2 regions of the Streptomyces sp. NPDC089915 genome follow, and region 2 is predicted to be linked to the other one. Evidence: riboswitches for the same ligand, from Rfam matches in the RefSeq annotation. Region 2 holds a riboswitch; the other holds the start of a gene.
The links. Region 2 has a riboswitch for cobalamin ahead of AB0O29_RS08020 (prenyltransferase/squalene oxidase repeat-containing protein). Riboswitches for the same ligand answer to the same signal wherever they lie in the genome.
Positions count from the first base shown of each region.

Region 1 (9,862 bases), on a different contig from region 2:
GGCCGCCGCTACTACGGCGGCTGCGAGCACGTCGACGTGGTCGAGCAGATCGCGATCGACCGCATCAAGGCGCTCTTCGGCGCCGAGGCCGCGAACGTCCAGCCGCACTCCGGTGCGCAGGCCAACGCCGCCGCGATGTTCGCGCTGCTGAAGCCGGGCGACACGATCATGGGCCTGAACCTGGCCCACGGCGGTCACCTGACCCACGGCATGAAGATCAACTTCTCCGGCAAGCTCTACAACGTGGTCCCGTACCACGTCGACGAGTCCGGCCAGGTCGACATGGCCGAGGTCGAGCGCCTCGCCAAGGAGTCCAAGCCGCAGCTGATCGTCGCCGGCTGGTCCGCCTACCCGCGCCAGCTGGACTTCGCCGCCTTCCGCCGGATCGCGGACGAGGTCGGCGCGTACCTGATGGTCGACATGGCCCACTTCGCGGGCCTGGTCGCCGCGGGCCTGCACCCGAACCCGGTGCCGCACGCCCACGTGGTCACCACCACCACGCACAAGACCCTCGGCGGTCCGCGCGGCGGTGTCATCCTGTCGACGCAGGAGCTGGCCAAGAAGATCAACTCCGCGGTCTTCCCGGGCCAGCAGGGCGGTCCGCTGGAGCACGTGATCGCGGCCAAGGCGGTCTCCTTCAAGGTCGCGGCCTCGCCCGAGTTCAAGGAGCGCCAGGAGCGCACCCTGGAGGGCGCGAAGATCATCGCCGAGCGCCTGGTCCAGCCGGACGTCACCGAGGTGGGCGTCTCCGTCCTCTCCGGCGGCACCGACGTGCACCTGGTCCTGGTCGACCTGCGCAACTCCGAGCTGGACGGCCAGCAGGCCGAGGACCGGCTCCACGAGATCGGCATCACGGTCAACCGGAACGCGATCCCGAACGACCCCCGCCCGCCGATGGTCACCTCGGGTCTGCGCATCGGTACGCCGGCGCTCGCCACCCGCGGCTTCGGCGCCGAGGACTTCCGCGAGGTCGCCGAGATCATCGCGCAGGCCCTGAAGCCGGCGTTCGACGCGGACGACCTCAAGGCGCGCGTCTCCGCGCTCGCCGCGAAGTTCCCGCTCTACCCGTCGCTGTAGTCACGGGCCAGGAGGGGCCCGGCCTTGTTCCGCACAGGGCCGGGCCCCTTTCTGTCTTCTCCCCCGGCCCCCTCCCCCGCCGGGCACCGGAACGCGAGCTGACTCACGTCCACCGGACCCTTCCGCGAGCAGAAACGTTCATCTCCACGCGTTACGCTCGTCTGCCGGACAAAATCCGCAGATCCCCCGCGCACCACCCCGCTCCACCACACCCCTGCCCTCTCTCCACCCCACGAGCCGACAAGGGAGTCCGCCAGTGGCCATCTCCGTCTTCGACCTCTTCTCCATCGGTATCGGCCCCTCCTCCTCCCACACGGTCGGCCCGATGCGCGCGGCGCGCATGTTCGTGTCCCGCCTGAAGAAGGACGGCGTCCTCGCCCAGACCGCCTCCGTCCGGGCGGAGCTCTTCGGCTCCCTCGGCGCCACCGGCCACGGCCACGGCACGCCCAAGGCGGTCCTGCTGGGCCTGGAGGGCCACTCCCCGCGCACCGTCGACGTGGAGACCGCGGACGACGAGGTCGAGCGCATCCGCAAGACCGGGAAGCTGCGGCTGCTGGGCACGGAGATAGGGGACGTCCACGAGATCGACTTCGACGAGCCGAACCAGCTGATCCTGCACCGCCGCCGCTCGCTGCCCTACCACGCGAACGGCATGACCCTCTTCGCGTACGACGCCTCGGGCGCCCCGCTGCTGGAGAAGACCTACTACTCGGTCGGCGGCGGCTTCGTCGTGGACGAGGACGCGGTCGGCCAGGACCGGATCAAGCTGGACGACACCGTCCTGAAGTACCCCTTCCGCTCCGGCGACGAGATGCTCCGCCTCGCGAACGAGACCGGCCTGTCGATCTCCTCCCTGATGATGGAGAACGAGAAGGCCTGGCGCACGGAGGAGGAGATCCGCGAGGGCCTCCTGGAGATCTGGCGCGTCATGCAGTCCTGCGTCTCGCGCGGCATGTCCCGCGAGGGCATCCTCCCGGGCGGGCTGCGCGTCAAGCGCCGGGCCGCCTCCACGGCGCGCCAGCTGCGCACCGAGGGCGACCCGCTGCTGCACCGCAGCGAGTGGACGACGATCTACGCGATGGCCGTGAACGAGGAGAACGCGGCCGGCGGCCGCGTCGTCACCGCGCCCACCAACGGTGCCGCGGGCGTCCTGCCGGCCGTCCTGCACTACTACGTGAACTTCGTGCCCGGCGCGGACGAGGACGGCGTGGTGCGCTTCCTGCTGGCCGCCGGCGCCATCGGCATGCTCTTCAAGGAGAACGCCTCCATCTCGGGCGCCGAGGTCGGCTGCCAGGGCGAGGTCGGCTCCGCCTGCTCGATGGCGGCGGGCGCCCTGGCCGAGGTGCTGGGCGGCTCCCCGGAGCAGGTGGAGAACGCGGCCGAGATCGGCATGGAGCACAACCTGGGCCTGACCTGCGACCCCGTCGGCGGCCTGGTGCAGATCCCGTGCATCGAGCGCAACGGCATGGCGGCCGTCAAGGCCGTCACGGCGGCGCGGATGGCGATGCGCGGCGACGGCAGCCACAAGGTCTCCCTGGACAAGGTCATCAAGACCATGAAGGAGACCGGGGCCGACATGAAGGTCAAGTACAAGGAGACCGCGCGCGGCGGTCTCGCGGTCAACGTCATCGAGTGCTGACCTGATCGGCGCAGCGTGACGAGGGGCCCGGCGCGGGTGCGCCGGGCCCCTCCGCGCGTGGGCGAAGAGGGGTCCCACGGCCCGCCCGGGTCGGGACCTTCGGCCCCCGGCGGCGGGCGGCCGGTGCACTAGCGTGCTGCGGGGGGCGCTGCTAGCCCGCGAAGAGAGGCGGCCGCCATGGCCATCACCGAACACCGTGTCCTGCCGCTGCGGCTGGAGGCCGCGCCGCTGCCGGTCCCCCTGGAGGGCGCCTTCGTCTACCGCACGGACCGGCCCTACGAGGTCGCCGTGGAGTTCCGGGGCGGCGGGACGCGGATCGCCCGCTGGGTCTTCTCGCGGGAGCTGCTGATCGACGGGCAGACCTGCCCCACCGGAGAGGGCGACATACAGGTGTGGCCGCGCTGGACGGGCACCGAGCCGCGCGTCCTGCTGGCCCTCAGCAACGGCGAGCGCGGCTGCGTGGTCTCCGCGCGGGCCAAGGACGTGCGCGAGCTGTGCCGGCGGATGACCGAGCTGGTCCCGCGCGGGCAGGAGGACCGGCACTACGACCTGGACGCCGAGCTGAGCGCCCTGCTGACCTTCTGAGGCCGGGCCGGGCCCCCCGCGCAACCGCGGGGGCCCCTCGGGTGTCCTACCGGGTGACAGTCGGTTCCCGTCTCAGAGGATCGGGGGGACGCCATGCGTCACCACCCGCACCGCCGCCGGATCGTGGCCCTGGCCACGGGCGCCCTGCTGACCGCAGGGCTCGCGCTCGCCGCACCGGCCTCGGCAGCCGCACCGGCCGCCGTCCGCTCCACGACCCCGCTCGTCGTCAACGCCCGCTGGGGCGGTCACTGCACGTACGACCGGATCGTCGTCGACCTCCAGGGCTCCGTTCCGCCCTTCACCGTCACTCCCGTCTCCCAGCTGGTCTACGACGGGTCGGGCAAGCCCGTCCCGCTGCCGGGGAAGTACTTCCTGGAGATCCGCCTGCACCCCGCCGCCGGCCACGACGACGCGGGCAACAACGTCTACCGGGGGCCCCGGCTCCAGCAGATCGGCCTCAGCAAGCTCAAGGGCCTCGCCCTGACCGGCGACTACGAGGGGTACGTGACCTTCGGAGCCGCCTTCGACACCCAGCCCGTCTACAGCACCTCCGTCCTGCACGCGCCCGAGCGGCTCGTGGTGGACGTCGCCCACCCGAACACCTGCTGACACCGGGCCGCCCTCAGCGGTGTTCCGGGTTCGGGAAGTCGAAACGGCAGCCGGCGTCCCACAGGGACCGCTGGTTGCCGTGGGCGGGGAAGCCGCCGGCGCGCTTGAGGAGCGCCGCGAGGTGCATCAGGTTCCAGGACATGAACGCCGTATTGCGGTTGGTGAAGTCGTTCTCGGGGCCGCCGGAGCCCGGGTCCAGGTACGAGGGCCCGGGCCCGGCCTCCCCGATCCAGCCCGCGTCGGCCTGCGGCGGGATCGCGTAGCCCAGGTGCTGGAGGCTGTAGAGGAGGTTCATGGCGCAGTGTTTGACGCCGTCCTCGTTCCCGGTGATCAGCGCCCCGCCGACGCGCCCGTAGTAGGCGTACTGGCCCGCGTCGTTCAGCAGCGAGGAGCAGGAGTACAGCCGCTCGACGACCTTCTTCATGACGGAGCTGTTGTCGCCGAGCCAGATCGGGCCGCACAGGACGAGGATGTCGGCGTCCATGATCCGGCTGTAGAGCACCGGCCACTGGTCGCTCTCCCAGCCGTGGTCGGTCATGTCCGGCCAGACGCCGGTCGCGATGTCGTGGTCGACGGCGCGGATCAGCTCGGTGCGGGCCCCGGCCGACTCCATGACGGCGCGGCTCTTGGAGATCAGCCCCTCGGTGTTGCTGGTCTCGGGAGAGCGTTTGAGGGTGCAGTTGACGAAGACTGCGGACAGGTCGGAGTAGTCGTAGTCGGCCACACCCCCACCCTGCGGGCCGGCCGCCGCCCCCGCCAGCGCTCGGGGCCCGTCCGGGGGGCAAACGGAATTCGGCCGTCCGATCGGCCGGATCGGTCCGGGTTGATACCGGTCCGTGCGGGCGACTAGGGTCAGCGGGCCTTGGTGTTCGGGAAACCGGTGTGAAACCGGTGCGGCCCTCGCCACTGTGATCGGGAAGTCCAGCTCCACCCCTCGCGGGAGCCACTGGGACCGCACGGGAGACCGTACGGACCCGGGAAGGCGGAGCCGGGGCGGCAGTACCCGTCAGCCAGGAGACCGGCCGGGGCGCTTACGTCCATCCACGAGGTGCTGGAGAGGTCTCCCGACTCATGCACATAGCCGAGGGGTTCCTGCCCCCGCTGCACGCGGCCGCCTGGGGCGCCGCGTCCGCCCCGTTCGTCGTCCACGGGGTCCGCGCCCTGACCCGCGAGGTGAAGTCCCACCCGGAGAGCACGCTGCTCCTGGGGGCGTCCGGAGCGTTCACTTTCGTCCTGTCCGCCCTGAAGATCCCCTCGGTCACGGGCAGTTGCTCGCACCCCACCGGGACCGGACTCGGCGCCATCCTGTTCCGGCCGCCCATCATGGCGGTGCTCGGCACCATCACCCTGCTGTTCCAGGCCCTGCTGCTGGCGCACGGCGGGCTCACCACCCTGGGCGCCAACGTCTTCTCGATGGCCATCGCCGGGCCCTGGGCCGGGTACGCGGTCTACCGGCTGCTGCGCCGGTCCGGCGCCCCGCTGATGGTCACCGTGTTCTTCGGGGCCTTCTTCGCCGACCTGGTCACCTACTGCGTGACCTCGGTCCAGCTGGCGCTGGCCTTCCCCGACCCGGCCAGCGGCTTCCTCGGCTCCCTGGAGAAGTTCGCCGGCATCTTCGCGCTCACCCAGATCCCGCTCGCCGTCAGCGAGGGGCTGCTGACGGTGCTCGTGATGCGGCTGCTGATGCAGTCGAGCAAGTCGGACCTGGTCCGGCTGGGGATCGCCAAGCTGACCGGTACGCCGCGGACCGAGGAGGCGACGGCCCGATGACCAGGAACGCCAAGATCAACACCCTGCTGCTGCTCCTGGTGGCGGCGCTGGCCGTGCTCCCGCTCGCGCTGGGGCTCGGCGAGGGCAAGGAGGAGCCCTTCGCGGGCGCCGACGCCCAGGCGGAGTCGGCCATCACCGAGCTGAAGCCGGACTACAAGCCCTGGTTCTCCCCGCTGTACGAGCCCCCGTCGGGCGAGATCGAGTCGGCGCTGTTCGCCCTCCAGGCGGCCCTGGGCGCGGGCGTCCTCGCGTACTACTTCGGGGTCCGCAAGGGCCGCCGCCAGGGTGCGGCGCAGGCCCTCGCGCAGGCGCAGGCACCCGCCGAGCCCGCGCGGGAGCCGTAGCCGGTGCTGCCCATCGACGTGGCGGCGCACTCCAGCCGCTGGCGCGGCCGCCATCCGCTGGAGAAGGCCGTCCTGGGGTTCGGGCTGACCCTCACCGCGGTGTGCCTGCCGCCGTGGCCCGGCGGACCGCTGGTGGCCGCGGCCACCCTGGCCGTGCTGCTGGGGCCCGCCGGGGTGTCCGGGCGGCAGTTGTGGCGGGCCTTCCGGGTCCCGCTGGGGTTCTGCGTCACGGGGGCGCTGCCCCTGCTGGTGTCGGTGGGCGGCCCGGACGGTTTCCTCGCGCCGGCCCCGGACGGGCCCCGGCACGCGCTGGACCTGCTGCTGCGCACCTCGGCCGCCTCGCTGGGGGTGCTGCTGTTCGCCTTCACCACGCCCGTCTCGGACGTGCTGCCCCGGCTGGTAAGGGCCGGGGTGCCGGCGCCCGTGGTGGACGTGGCCCTGGTCATGTACCGGATCGGCTTCCTGCTGCTGGACTCCCTGGCGCAGGTCCGCCGGGCCCAGGCGGCCCGGCTCGGGCAGTCCGGGCGGGCGGCCGCGTGGCGCTCGGTGGCGGGGCTCGCGGCGACCTCGTTCGTCCGGGCCTTCGACCGCGCCGCCCGGCTCCAGGAGGGGCTCGCGGGGCGCGGTTACGACGGCGCGCTGCGGGTCCTGGTCCCGCCGGCGAAGCTGTCCCGGCGGTTCCTGGCGGCCGCCGTCGCCCTGCCGGCCGGCCTGGTCGCGGGAACCCTCGTACTGAAGGAGCTGGGGCTGTGACCCCGTTGGTGGAGCTGGTCGGCGCGGGGTACGCGTACGAGGACGGGCCGGCCGTGCTGTCGGGGGTGGACTTCGCCATCGCCGAGGGGCGGGCGCTGGTGCTGCTGGGCCGCAACGGCAGCGGCAAGACCACGCTGATGCGGCTGCTGAGCGGGGGCCTGCGGCCCGCATCGGGGGCGCTGAGGCTGGAGGGGACCGAGGTCGCGTACGACCGGCGGGGGCTGACCCGGCTGCGGACCACCGTGCAGCTGGTGGTGCAGGACCCCGACGACCAGCTCTTCGCCGCCTCGGTGGAGCAGGACGTCTCCTTCGGCCCGATGAACCTGGGGCTCCCGGAGGCGGAGGTCCGGGAGCGGGTGGACTCCGCGCTGGCCGCACTCGACATCACGGCGCTGCGCGACCGCCCGACGCACCTGCTGTCGTACGGGCAGCGCAAGCGGGCGGCGATCGCGGGGGCGGTGGCGATGGCGCCCCGGGTGCTGATCCTGGACGAGCCGACGGCGGGCCTCGACCCGGACGGGCAGGAGCGGCTGCTGGACGTCCTGGCGGGGCTGCGGGCGGCGGGCACCACGGTGGTGATGGCCACCCACGACGTGGACCTGGCGGTCCGGTGGGCGGACGACGCGGCGGTGCTCACGCCCTCCGGGGTGCGGGTGGGGGCGGCCGCCGTGCTGCTGTCGGATCCGGAGCTGTTGGCGTCGGCCGGGCTGCGGGTGGCGTGGGCGCCGGTGGTGGGGGCGTACCTGCGGGCCCGCGGTCTCCTGGACGCGGACGCCCCCGGGCCGCGCACGCCGGAGGAGCTGGGCGCGCTGGCCTGAGCGGAAGCCGTGCCGGGGGCGGGGCGGGGTCGGAGCCGCGGGGCGGCGTTGTCCCGGTGTGCCCACCCGTCCCGCCCTGCGGGACGATTGCCCACACCTAGGATGGCCGCATGTCGTTGCCGCATGCCATTCTCACCGCGCTGTTGGAGAGGCCCTCTTCCGGGCTGGAGCTGACCCGGCGGTTCGACAAGTCGATCGGCTACTTCTGGTCGGCGACGCACCAGCAGATCTACCGGGAGCTGGGGCGGCTGGAGGAGGCCGGGCTGATCCGGGCGCTGCCCAGCGAGGTGCCCGTGCGGGGGCAGCGCAAGCAGTACGAGGTGCTGCCCGACGGCGGCGCGGAGCTGGCGCGCTGGGTGGACGAGCGGCAGGACCCCAAGCCGATGCGGGACGCGCTGCTGCTGCGGATCCGGGCGGCGGCGGTGGTGGGGCCGCAGGGGCTCGGCGCGGAGCTGCGGCGGCACCTGGAGCTGCACCGGGCCCAGCTCGCGGAGTACGAGGCCATCGAGGCGAAGGACTTCCCGCCGGGGCGGGACGCGGACCCGGACCGGCTGCGCCGGCTGGTCCTGCACGGGGGGATCGCCCTGGAGGGCTTCTGGCTGAGCTGGCTGGAGGAGGCCCTCGCCGAGGTCGAGGACATGGCGGGCCCGGGGGCCTGACGCGCCCCCGTCCCGGCGGGCGGGACGGAGGCGGGCGCGGCGCCCGTTCGGCGGGGCCCCTACTTGTTCAGGTCGGCCCAGAACTCGTCGAAGCTCAGCAGCTTGTCGCCGTTGAGGTCCTTCGACGCGACGATCGCGTCGGCGACCGCGGGGGTGACGAAAGCGTCCCCCATGGCCTTCATGGCCGCGCTGTACTCGTCGGCCGTGATGACGCCGTCGCCGTTCGCGTCGAACCGGTCGAACGTCTCACGTGCCTTGTCGATGTCCGCCACTGGGGCCACCCCTTCCTGGTGCTTGTTGACCGGCTCAGGGTAGCCGTACCGGGGGCGGGTCCCGCCCACGGGTCCCGGGAGCCGTGCGGGCTCCCGGGAACCGCCGCGTTCCGGTGCGGTGGGCGGGGCCCGCCTAGCGGAAGATGCCGGTGTGGCCGAGGGAGTAACGGCCGGGCTGCGGGTACACGGCCAGGCCGTGGGGGCCGCTGCCGACGGGGATCTTCGCCAGTTCCTTGCCGGTGGTGGTGTCGATGGCGTAGACCTCGGAGTTGTAGCGCCCGGACAGCCACAGCACCTTGCCGTCGGCCGAGACCCCGCCCATGTCGGGGCTGCCGCCCTCGGGCAGCTCCCACTTCTTGGTGAGGGCGTTCTTCTTGAAGTCGAAGACCGAGACGCTGCCCTCGCCGCGGTTGGAGACGTACATCTCGCGGGAGTCGCGGCTGACGTAGAGGCCGTGGCAGCCCTTGCCGGTGGGCAGCAGCTTGGGGACGTCGAACTTGTCGCCGCTGAGCACCCACATGCCGTGGGCCATCATGTCGGCGACGTAGAAGGTCTTCCCGTCCGGCGAGACCTTCACGTCCTGCGGCATCGCGCCCTCGAAGGGGAGCTTCTGCTGGCCGATGACCTCCATCTTCTCCGTGTCGACCTTGAGCAGCTCCCCGGAGAACTCGCAGCTGACGATGAAGTAGCGGCCGTCGAGGGAGAAGTCGGCGTGGTTGACGCCGAAGCAGGTCACGGGGACGGTCTTGACCCGGTTCATGGTGTGCGGGTCGCGGAAGACCAGCTCGCGGTCCATGGAGGCCATCACGACGGCGTACTTGCCGTTGGGGGTGAAGTAGAGGTTGTAGGGGTCGTGGACCTCGACGGGCTCCCCCGCCTCGCCGGTGGCCGGGTTGATGGGGGTGAGGGTGTGGCCGCGGTTGTTGTTGACCCACAGGGTCTTCATGTCCCACGACGGCACCACGTGCTGGGGCTGGACGCCGACGGGGATGGTGTCGATGACCTTGTAGGTGGCCGGGTCGATGACGGACACCGTGTTGGAGTTGGTGTTCGGCACGTAGACGCGCGACGGGAAGTCCTTGACCACCGGGGAGAGCTTGTTCGGCCGGTCCGCCGCGTACACGTCGGTCGGATCGAGCACCGGGGGCATCCCGGCCAGCCCGGGCGGTGCGGCCGGCACGGCTTTGACGGGGTCGGCCGGCCCCTTGGAGCCGAGCGCCTCGGCGGGCGCCTTGTCGGCCGATCCGCAGCCGGCCAGGGCGGCGAGGACCAGACCGGCCAGCAGCACGGTGGCCTTCCGGGGAAGGCGGGTGGTCGTCATGGGGTCAGCAGCTCC
Region 1 is NZ_JBFBGN010000012.1:23,367-33,228, reverse strand. It holds gene glyA (serine hydroxymethyltransferase) at 1-1,077, shown strand, start outside; gene AB0O29_RS06145 (L-serine ammonia-lyase) at 1,334-2,716, shown strand; gene AB0O29_RS06140 (SsgA family sporulation/cell division regulator) at 2,894-3,301, shown strand; gene AB0O29_RS06135 (hypothetical protein) at 3,395-3,910, shown strand; gene AB0O29_RS06130 (flavodoxin family protein) at 3,924-4,634, opposite strand; cobalamin riboswitch at 4,757-4,952, shown strand; gene AB0O29_RS06125 (energy-coupling factor ABC transporter permease) at 4,982-5,680, shown strand; gene AB0O29_RS06120 (energy-coupling factor ABC transporter substrate-binding protein) at 5,677-6,024, shown strand; gene cbiQ (cobalt ECF transporter T component CbiQ) at 6,028-6,777, shown strand; gene AB0O29_RS06110 (ATP-binding cassette domain-containing protein) at 6,774-7,595, shown strand; gene AB0O29_RS06105 (PadR family transcriptional regulator) at 7,706-8,254, shown strand; gene AB0O29_RS06100 (EF-hand domain-containing protein) at 8,314-8,526, opposite strand; gene AB0O29_RS06095 (hypothetical protein) at 8,660-9,847, opposite strand; gene AB0O29_RS06090 (polysaccharide deacetylase family protein) at 9,844-9,862, opposite strand, start outside.
Region 1: linked by a shared signal. The riboswitch ahead of AB0O29_RS06125 (energy-coupling factor ABC transporter permease) and the one ahead of AB0O29_RS08020 (prenyltransferase/squalene oxidase repeat-containing protein) in region 2 are both predicted to bind cobalamin.

Region 2 (9,697 bases):
GCTCGTGACGCAACCGGACGGGGTGGCGCCGCCTGTCGCGGCGGCCAGCACGTCGCCGAGGGTGGTGGTCGTCCCGGTCGGGGTGAAGGCCACCGAGCAGACCTTGAGGCCGCCGGCGCCGTCGTCGACGGTCAGTGCCAGTTTCGTGGCCGTGCCGGCGGTGAAGGTGGACTGGGCGACCCACTGCGGGGCGCCGGGGGTGACGGGGACGGGCGGGGCGGTGGTGAAGCCTCCGCCGGCGACCGCGCGCAGGGCGTCGATGGAGGCGTACGCGCTGGCGCTGGTGTCGGAGGGCTTGTACTTGAAGCCGCCCGCCGGGTTGTACTGGTTGGCGATGAGGAAGTCGATCGGCGTCTTGCCGCTGCCGGTGAGGAAGTCACCGGTCTGCGGGTTGAATCCGCAGGCGTTGAGGCCGGCCACGCCCCAGCCGTTCGAGCTGGTGTTGACTCCGTAGAGGGAGTTGAAGGCGCCGCTTCCGGAAACGAGCTTGCTCTTCAGGAAGTTCTTCGCCTCGACGACGTCGGTGTCGGTGTTCGCGACGCCGGAGACGCACAGGGCCGCCATGGCCGCGCCGGTCATGTCCACGTCGCCCGCGGAGTTGAGGACGGTCGGGTTGCCCTCGGCCTTGTTGTAGGTCCAGCCGCCGTCGACGTGCTGGTTGGCCCGGATGCGGGTGACCATCGCGTCGGTCAGCGCCTGCGGCACGCGCGCACCGCCGGCCTGGGTCTTGGCCCCGCCCAGCGAAAGGGCCGCGAAGACCGTGCCGTTGAAGTTCCCGGACGGACCGAAGTAGCCGGTCTCGGCGGTCTGCCAGTAGGAGTAGACGTTCGCGATGAGGTTGCGGGAGGCGGAGACGCGGGCCGGGTCGATGCCGGCGGCGTAGGCGTTGAGGGTGCCTCGCTCGTAGTCCGTCACGACCGGGGAGGCCTGCGGCCAGCCCGCCGTCGAGAGCAGGTTGCGGTAGACGGTGCGCGCGTTCTTCGTGGTGTCGCCGCCGGGGTGGACGTCGACGACCGCCGTGCCGGTGGCCGCGAAGGCGGTGAACGCCCATTCGTTGGACAGTCCGGCCCCGGCGTACGAACCGTCCGCGGCCTGGAGGGACTTGAGATAGGTCACACCGTTCGTCTTGGACGTGGCGATCTGTGCGGGCGAGGAGGTGGCGAAGGCCGGCAGCGTGGTGAGGGCGAGGGCGCCGAGCGCGGCGGGCACCGCGAGCGTGAGGCGGCGGGCGGTACGGGGACGGGACATGGCCTGCTCCTGGAATGAGGGACGCCGACCTGACCGGAGCTCGTGCGGGCGGACGGCCCGGAGCTCGGTGGCGGCCGTCCGAACGCGTGGTACGGCTTGTGATGTGCCATGCCGCACGGGCATTCGGGCTCGGAACGGCCCCCTGCCGTTCCACACCGCTGCGCGTCAGCCCCGGATTCGCACCGGGTTCCCCCATGTGGCAGCCCAGGACGCTACCCGAGTGATCAACGGTCCGCCAGCCACCGTGAGCGGCCCCGATCGAGGGGCCGGGAGCCCGTTCCGCGTGAGACGCAGACCACCTTGACGGTGTCTTTATCCGCGTGTTCCACTCCGACTGATAAGCACTCAGCTCCAGGGGAAGCCGGTCGAAATCCGGCGCTGACCCGCAACCGTAGGCCCGGCACCGCCCGGGCGAGTCGGAATGCCTGGAGCCAGGTTTTTTGCAGCGAGAAACGCCGTCGCGGACTACGGCGTGGTTCGAAACGGCCTTCCCTGCCGCCATGCCGGCCGCGGGAGTCCTTTTGCCACGCACAGGTCCGCCCGGCCGACACGAGGGGCCGTGGTGGGGACCGCACAGCAAGCAGAGCAACGCATGCGGCACAAGGGGCTGTTGTCGCTCACAGCGGCGGCGCTGCTGACCTTCGCCGCGGGCGTGACCTTCGTGGGCGGGGCCGTGCCCGCGTCGGCCGACCCGGTCGAGCGGTGCACGGCCACCACCGGCGCCCTCGTCGCCGTGGACTTCGGCCCGTTCGGCGGCAAGCTGGAGAAGGGCTGCGACACCACCCCCACCACCGGCTACGAGCTGCTGCGGACCGCCGGGTTCACCATGGAGGGCACCGTCCACGACGGCCCCGCCTTCATCTGCCGCATCGGCAAGGGCACCGGCACGCAGTACCCCACGCCCGAGAGGGAACCCTGCGTCCTCACTCCGCAGGCGACCGCCTACTGGTCGTACTGGACCGCCTCGCCCGGCCAGCGGAAGTGGTCCTACAGCCAGCAGGGGGCCATGGCCCGGCACCCGAAGCCCGGTGATGTGGAGGCCTGGGTCTACGGCGGCACCGACGTCGCCGGCACGAAGGGCAAGCCGTCCTTCACTCCGGACGACGTCCGTGGCTTCACCACCCCCGACCCCACCGTTCCGACGGCACCGCCCAAGGTCCCGGCCGGCCGGGTCGACGTGCCCGCGGCCACCCGCTGGGTCACCGGGACGCTGACGGACGGGGAACGCGTCGTCGACGAGGGCTCCACCACCCCCAACCACTTCCTCACCACCGAAGCGGTGTTCGCCCTCGCGGCGGCCGACCGCAAGAGCCCGGCTGCGAAGAAGATCGCCGACTTCCTCGCCACGCCCGCGCAGACCGACGCGTACGCCTACCCGGCCGGGAAGGACCGCATCCCCGACGCCACCGCCGCTGCCCGCCTCGCCCTCGTCGCCGAGGCCACCGGCAAGGACCCCCGCGCGTTCGGCGGCCACGACCTGCTCGGCGACCTGGTGAAGTACGCCTGCCCCCGCGACATCGGCGACGGCGAGACGGTCGAAGGCTGCTTCACTAAGGGCGACTTCCGCACGACCGGGCAGGCCGACGGGCAGGCCATGGCCGTCCTCGCCCTGGTCAACGCCGGTATGACGCCCCCGGCCGGCTCCGTGGCCCGGCTGACCCTCCTCCAGTGCGAGGACGGTGGATTCACCAGTGTCCTCATCCGGCCCGGCAGCCCGGGGTGCGAGAGCGAGGCCGGTGCCACCGGCCTGATCGCCCTGGCCCTGGAACGGGCCGGCGGCCACGAAACGGTGCTCCAGAAGGCCCGCAACCACCTCAAGAGGTCCCAGCTGGCGACCGGGGCATGGCCCTCCGTGTACTACGAGACGACCGGCAACCCGGCCGCCACCGGCTGGGCCGCGCAGGCGCTGCGCGCCCTCGGTGACGAGGCCTTCGCGGACGCCGGCGTCTCCTGGCTCTCCAAGCGCCAGCTCCCGACCGGCGGATTCGGCTTCGCCGAGGACGACACCGAATCCCGCCTGTACCCCACGGCGACGGCCTCGATCGCGGGCGCCGGCAGCGATCTCGCCGCCCTGACCGCCAAGCCGGCCGCACCGCCGGCCCCGACCGACCCCCCGACCACGCCGCCGGCCGGTGAGGGGCCCGACACGAAGAAGGGCGTCGCGTACCTGACCGCCCCGTCCCGGCTGGTGCAGGGCCGTTTCTACGAGAGCCGGCCCGGCAGCGGCTTCGCCGACTACGGCCTGACCATCGACGGCGCGTACTCCCTCGCCGCCACCGGCGAGGACAACGCCGCCCTGCGCCGCATCGTCGACTTCATGGACAAGGGCGGCAGGGACGGCCAGAAGCGCGGGATCCACGAGTGGACCCTCGTCGGCACGAAGTACGCGAACGGGGGCTCCATCGGCAAGGCGGCCGTGCTCGCCGAGACCGTCGGCCGCGACCCCCGGAGTTTCGGCGGCCAGGACCTGATCGCCGCGCTCGGCAAGATCGTCTGCCAGGCGAAGACCTCGACCCCGCAGGAGTGCGCGGCCAAGGGCAACTACGCATACGCCACCTCCGTCTTCAAGCAGTCCCTCGGTGTCATGGCCCAGCTGCGCGCCGGCGAGAAGGCCGCCGCGGCCGAGCCCGCCGCCTACCTCAAGAGCCTCCAGACCCCCTCGGGTGCCTGGGTCAGCCTGATCGGCGAGCCCAGCGGCCCCGAGGTGGACTCCACCGCCATGGCCGCCATGACCGTGGGCCTGCTCCCCGACGCCGGATCCCGGGCGGCGGTCGACAAGGCGCTCGCCTGGCTCGCGGCCCAGCAGAAGGAGGACGGCGGCTTCCCCGGCGCCTCCGGTAACTCCGTCAACTCCGCGGCCCTCGCCGTCCAGGGGCTCTCCCTGGACGCGCCCAGGTACGGCGCCCAGATCGCCAAGGCACGGAAGTTCCTGGCCAGCCAGCAGAACGCCGACGGCGGCTTCAACGTCGCCAAGGACGCCCAGGCCGGCTCCGACCTGCGCGCCTCCACCCAGGCCGTCGGCGGTGCCACCGGGATCTCCTTCGGCACCCTGGCCCGCGACCTGACCGGTACGACCCCCGAGCCGGTCCCCAGCACGTCCGGGGGCACCTCGGGCGGTACGTCCGGCGGCAACGGCTCGCCCGTCATCGTGACGCCGGGCGAGAACGGCGGCGGCACGGGCTCCGCGGGCGGCTCCGGGTCCGGGTCGGCCGGTGGCGGCCCTCTCGCCTCCACCGGAACCCGGGTCGGCGGCCTCGCCGCCGCGGCTCTGGCCCTGACCCTGGGCGGCTGGGGTCTCACCCGCGCCACCAAGCGCCGCCGCACGACCCCGGGGAGCCGGGCATGAGCCGCGAGCGCATCGTGCGGGCACTGGCACGCACGGCCGCCGCGCTGGGGCTGACGGTGGCGGCCTTCGCCGCCACCGCGGCCCCGGCCGGGGCCGCGCCGCAGCCGATGGGCCAGTGCACCACCTCGTCCGGCGTGGTCCTGGCCGTGGACTTCAGCCACTGGGGCGGCCCCGTCTACCGTGCCTGCGGCACCACCCCCACCACGGGCTACGAGCTCCTCAACCAGGGCGGCTGGGCCACCACCGGCACCGGCCACGACGGCCCCGCCTTCATCTGCCGGATCGGCTACAGCGGGTACCAGGGCGGCAGGCAGTTCCCGACGCCGCAGCAGGACGACTGCGTACTGACCCCGCCCGCCTCCGCGTACTGGTCGTACTGGCACGCCGACCCCGGCCAGAACACCTGGCAGTACAGCCAGCTCGGCGCCATGCTCTACAAGCCCGAGCCGGGCGGCGTCGACCTGTGGATCTTCGGCGCCACGAACGTCGAGGGCACCGAGGGCAAGCCCGCCGTCACCCCCGACCAGCTGCGCGCCCACAACACGCAGCCCACCGGCGGGCCCGCACCGCAGGACACCCGCACCGCCAAGCCGCCCCCGCCGAACGTCAACACCGGTCCCAAACCCGAGAACCCGCCCCCGGCCGCTCCGGCGACGACACCGCCACCCCCGCCGCTGCCTCCGGCGGCCAGCCCCACGGCCCCGGGAAGCCCCTCTCCCTCGGTGAGCCCCTCCGAGAGCATCGCCCCGACCCCGCCGGCCGGCGCTCCCGCGGCAGCGGCTCCGGCTCCCGGCCCCCAGGTCGTGGAGGCGGCTCCCGCCGCCGACGCCGAACACGACGCGGGCTCGTACCTGCCCGCCGTCGCCACCGGGGCGCTCGTCCTCCTGATCGGTGGCGCGGCCGTGTACGCGGCCAAGCGCCGCCGCCGTACGGAGTAGCCGCATGGCCCGTACCCTCCCCGCGGCACCGGTGAAGCCGCCCGCGTCCGGCCCCGCGCCGGACGCGGGCGGCCGCCGTCTGCCCCGCACCCTGCACCCGGTCGCCTGGTGGATCTGGGCCCTCGCCCTGGCCACCGCGGTCAGCCGCACCAACAACCCGCTGCTGCTGTTCCTCGTCCTCGCGGTCCTCGGCCACGTCATCACCATGCGCCGCACCGAGGCCCCCTGGGCCCGCGGCTTCAAGTACTACCTCTACCTGGCCCTCACCGTGGTGACCATCCGGGTGCTGTTCCGCGCGGTCTTCGCCACCGGCATCACCCCCCGCGACCACTTCCTCTTCTCCCTGCCCCACATCCCCACCCCCGACTGGTACGCCGGCATCCGACTGGGCGGCCCCGTCTCCCTGGAGGCCCTGCTCTCCGCGGCGACCGACGGCCTGCGCCTGGCCTGCATGCTGTGCTGCATCGGCGCCGCCAACACCCTCGCCAACCCCAAACGCGCCCTGCGCGTCCTGCCCGGCGCCCTCTACGAACTCGGCGTCGCCGTCACCGTCTCCATCAGCGTCGCCCCCCAGCTCGTCCAGAGCGTGCAACGCGTCCACCGCGCCCGCCGGCTCCGCGCCGGCCGCTCCAAGGGCCTGCGCGCCCTGCGCGGCATCATCGTGCCCGTCCTCGAAGACGCCCTGGAGCGCTCCCTTCGCCTGGCCGCGGCCATGGACTCGCGCGGCTACGGCCGCGCCGGCACCGCCACCCGCCGCTCGCGCCGGGCCACGGGCGCCCTGATGCTGCTCGGCATGTGCGGCCTGTGCGCCGGGGCGTACGGACTCCTCGACGCCACCGCCCCCAAGCTGCTCGGCCTGCCCGCGATGGGCGCGGGCGCGCTGCTGTGCTTCGCCGGGCTCCGCCTCGGCGGCCGCCGCATCACCCGGACCAGCTACCGGCCCGACCCCTGGCACCTCGCCGAATGGGCCGTCGCCGGCTGCGGGGTCCTCTCCGCCGTCCTCCTCTTCGCCAACGTCGGGTTCAACGCCGCCGAGCTCAACCCGTCCATCTACCCGCTCAGCTGGCCGACCCTGCCCCTGGTACCGGCCGCGGCCGTCCTCCTGGCCGGGACCGCCGGATTCCTGGCCCCACCGCCCGCGCCACCCGCCCGACCCGCCGCCCCTCTCCCCGCCCCCGCCCCCGCCCAGCGCACCGAGGAACCCAAGTGATCCACTTCGACCAGGTCACCGTCCAGTACGAGGACACGGCCGAACCGGTCCTGCGCGACGTGGACCTCACCGTCGAGGAAGGCGAACTCTGCCTGGTCGTCGGCCACACCGGCGTCGGCAAGTCCACCCTCCTCGGCGCCGTCAACGGCCTCGTCCCGCACTTCACCGGCGGCACCCTCTACGGCCGGGTCCTGGTCGACGGCCGGGACACCGCAGACCACCCGCCCCGCGAACTCGCCGACGTCGTCGGCGTCGTCGGCCAGGACCCCCTCGACGGCTTCGTCACCGACACGGTCGAGGAGGAACTCGCCTACGCCATGGAGCAACTGGCGGTCCCGCCCGCCACCATGCGCAAGCGCGTGGAGGAGACCCTCGACCTGCTCGGCCTCGCCGACCTGCGCCACCGCGCCCTGCACGAACTCTCCGGCGGACAGCAGCAGCGCGTGGCCATCGGCTCCGTCCTGACCGCCCACCCCCGCATCCTGGTCCTGGACGAGCCCACCTCCGCCCTCGACCCGACCGCCGCCGAGGAGGTCCTGGCCGCCGTCACCCGCCTCGTCCACGACCTCGGCGTCACCGTCCTCCTCGCCGAACACCGGCTGGAGCGCGTCGTCCAGTACGCCGACCGCGTCATCCACCTCCCCGGCGACGGCCGCGTGGTGTCCGGCCCGCCCGCGGACGTCTTCCGTACGTCCTCGATCGCACCCCCCATCGTGGAACTGGGCCGCGCCGCCGGCTGGACCCCGCTCCCCCTCTCGATCCGCGACGCCCGCCGCACCGCCGCGCCCCTGCGCACCCGTCTGGCCGGCGTCACTCCCCCACCGGTACGACCCGCTCCGGCGGCCGGCCGTCCGCACCTGCTCACCGCGCGCGGCGTCACGGTGACGTACCACGGCGTCCCGGCCGTACGGGAGGTCGACCTCGGCCTGCGGGGTGGGGAGATCACCGCGCTCATGGGCCGCAACGGCTCCGGCAAGTCCTCCCTCCTCTGGGCGCTCCAGGGCTCGGGCCCGCGCAAGGCCGGCACCGTGGCCGTCGCGCCGGCGGACGGCGACACGAAGCCCGCGGACCCGAAGAAGCTCCCGGCCGCCGAGGCCCGGCGGCGGGTGGGCCTGGTCCCTCAGACGCCCACCGACCTCCTCTACCTCGAATCGGTCAAGCAGGAACTCGACCAGGCCGACACCGAGTCCGGCACCACCGGAGACGGCGCCCGCGCCATCCTCGACCGGCTCGCCCCCGGCATCCCCGACACCACCCACCCCCGCGACCTCTCCGAAGGCCAGAAACTCGCCCTCGTCCTCGCCATCCAGCTCTCGGCCGCCCCGCGCGTCCTGCTCCTCGACGAGCCCACCCGCGGCCTGGACTACCGCGCCAAGAGCGAGCTGGTCCGCATCGTCGACGGCCTCGCGGCGGAGGGCCGCGCCGTGGTGATCTCCACCCACGACGTGGAGTTCGTCGCCCGCGCCGCCGACCGGGTGGTCGTCATGGCCGAGGGCGACATCGTCGCCGACGGCCCCACGACCGAAGTCATCGTCGCCTCACCCGTCTTCGCCCCCCAGACCGCGAAGATCCTCGCTCCGCTCCCCTACCTCACGGTCGCCCAGGTGACGGCCACCCTCCCCGACGACGGGACGGACCCGCGCCCATGACCACCGCCGCCACCGCACGCACCACCGCCATCCGCATCAACGCGCGCGCCGGGACCGTCATCGCCATGGCGGGCTTCCTCGGCGTCGTCGCCTTCTTCTGGCCCTTCCTCGTCGCCCCGGGCAAGTTCGGTTCGAACTACGCCCCGCCGCTCATCTTCGGCGTCCTCCTCGTGATCGTCCTGTGCGTGGTGATCTCCGAGATCGCCGAGGGCGGCATCAACTCCAAGGCCCTGGCCATGCTGGGGGTCCTGTCGGCCGTCAACGCCGCCATCCGCCCCCTCGGCGCGGGCACGGCGGGCATCGAGACGGTGTTCTTCATCCTCGTCCTGGCCGGCCGGGTCTACGGCCCGGGCTTCGGCTTCACCCTGGGCTGCACCTCGCTGTTCGCCTCCGCTCTCATCACCGGCGGGGTCGGGCCCTGGATGCCGTACCAGATGTTCGGCTGCGCCTTCGTCGGCATGCTCGCCGGCTTCCTCCCCAAGGCCACCGGCCGCAAGGAGGTCGCCCTCCTCGCCGCCTACGGCTCGGCCTCCGGCTACCTCTTCGGCTTCCTCCTCAACCTCTCCTTCTGGCCCTTCTCCCTCGACCCGAACAGCTCGATCGCCTACCTCCCGGGCCTCCCCTTCACCGAGCAGTTCCACCGCTACCTGGCCTTCGACCTGGCGACCTCCCTCGGCTGGGACACCGGCCGCGCCGTCACCAATTTCGTCTGCGTCTGCCTGGCCGGCCCGGCCGTCCTCACGGTCTTCCGCCGCGCGGCCCGCAAGGCCCGGTTCCAGGCGTCCGTCTCCTTCCCGGACGCCAAGGCGCACCTCACCGGACCGGCCCGCTGACGGCCCCTTCCGCTGGGACGACGACTCGCACCACCGGAGAGTTCCACCGCACCCCGGGAGCCCTCCCGCCCGGTGCCCAAGTCGCCCGAACCGGCCCTGAGGGTCCAGGCGTTCCGGCGCCGGGCACGCCCTGCTGACGGTCCGGTAGATTCAGCGATACGGCTGATCTTCAGGGGAGCGGCAACACGCCGCGCGTGCGACACGGGGGCAGTGGGTGCGGAGCGGACACGCGCAGGACCATCGGCGGAAGGCCCTGCTGGAGTGCTGGCGCGCGATCGAACTGTTCAGTCCGCCGACCATCCCGGCACTGCCCCGCCGGCGCCCCGCCGCGCGCTCCGGGCCGAGGGACGAGTACGTGGTCGACCTGACTCCGGAGCCGGGCCGGGTGCCACCGCTCCTGCCGTGGGCTCCGGAGCACCCGGAGACGGGGGCGCGGCGGGCACCCCACGGACGTATGTGGCGGCACGAGGTCT
Region 2 is NZ_JBFBGN010000017.1:643-10,339, reverse strand. It holds gene AB0O29_RS08025 (hypothetical protein) at 1-1,248, opposite strand, end outside; cobalamin riboswitch at 1,345-1,483, opposite strand; cobalamin riboswitch at 1,555-1,696, shown strand; gene AB0O29_RS08020 (prenyltransferase/squalene oxidase repeat-containing protein) at 1,811-4,594, shown strand; gene AB0O29_RS08015 (hypothetical protein) at 4,591-5,532, shown strand; gene AB0O29_RS08010 (energy-coupling factor transporter transmembrane component T) at 5,537-6,742, shown strand; gene AB0O29_RS08005 (ATP-binding cassette domain-containing protein) at 6,739-8,391, shown strand; gene AB0O29_RS08000 (ECF transporter S component) at 8,388-9,224, shown strand; partial or broken gene AB0O29_RS07995 (hypothetical protein) at 9,439-9,697, shown strand, end outside.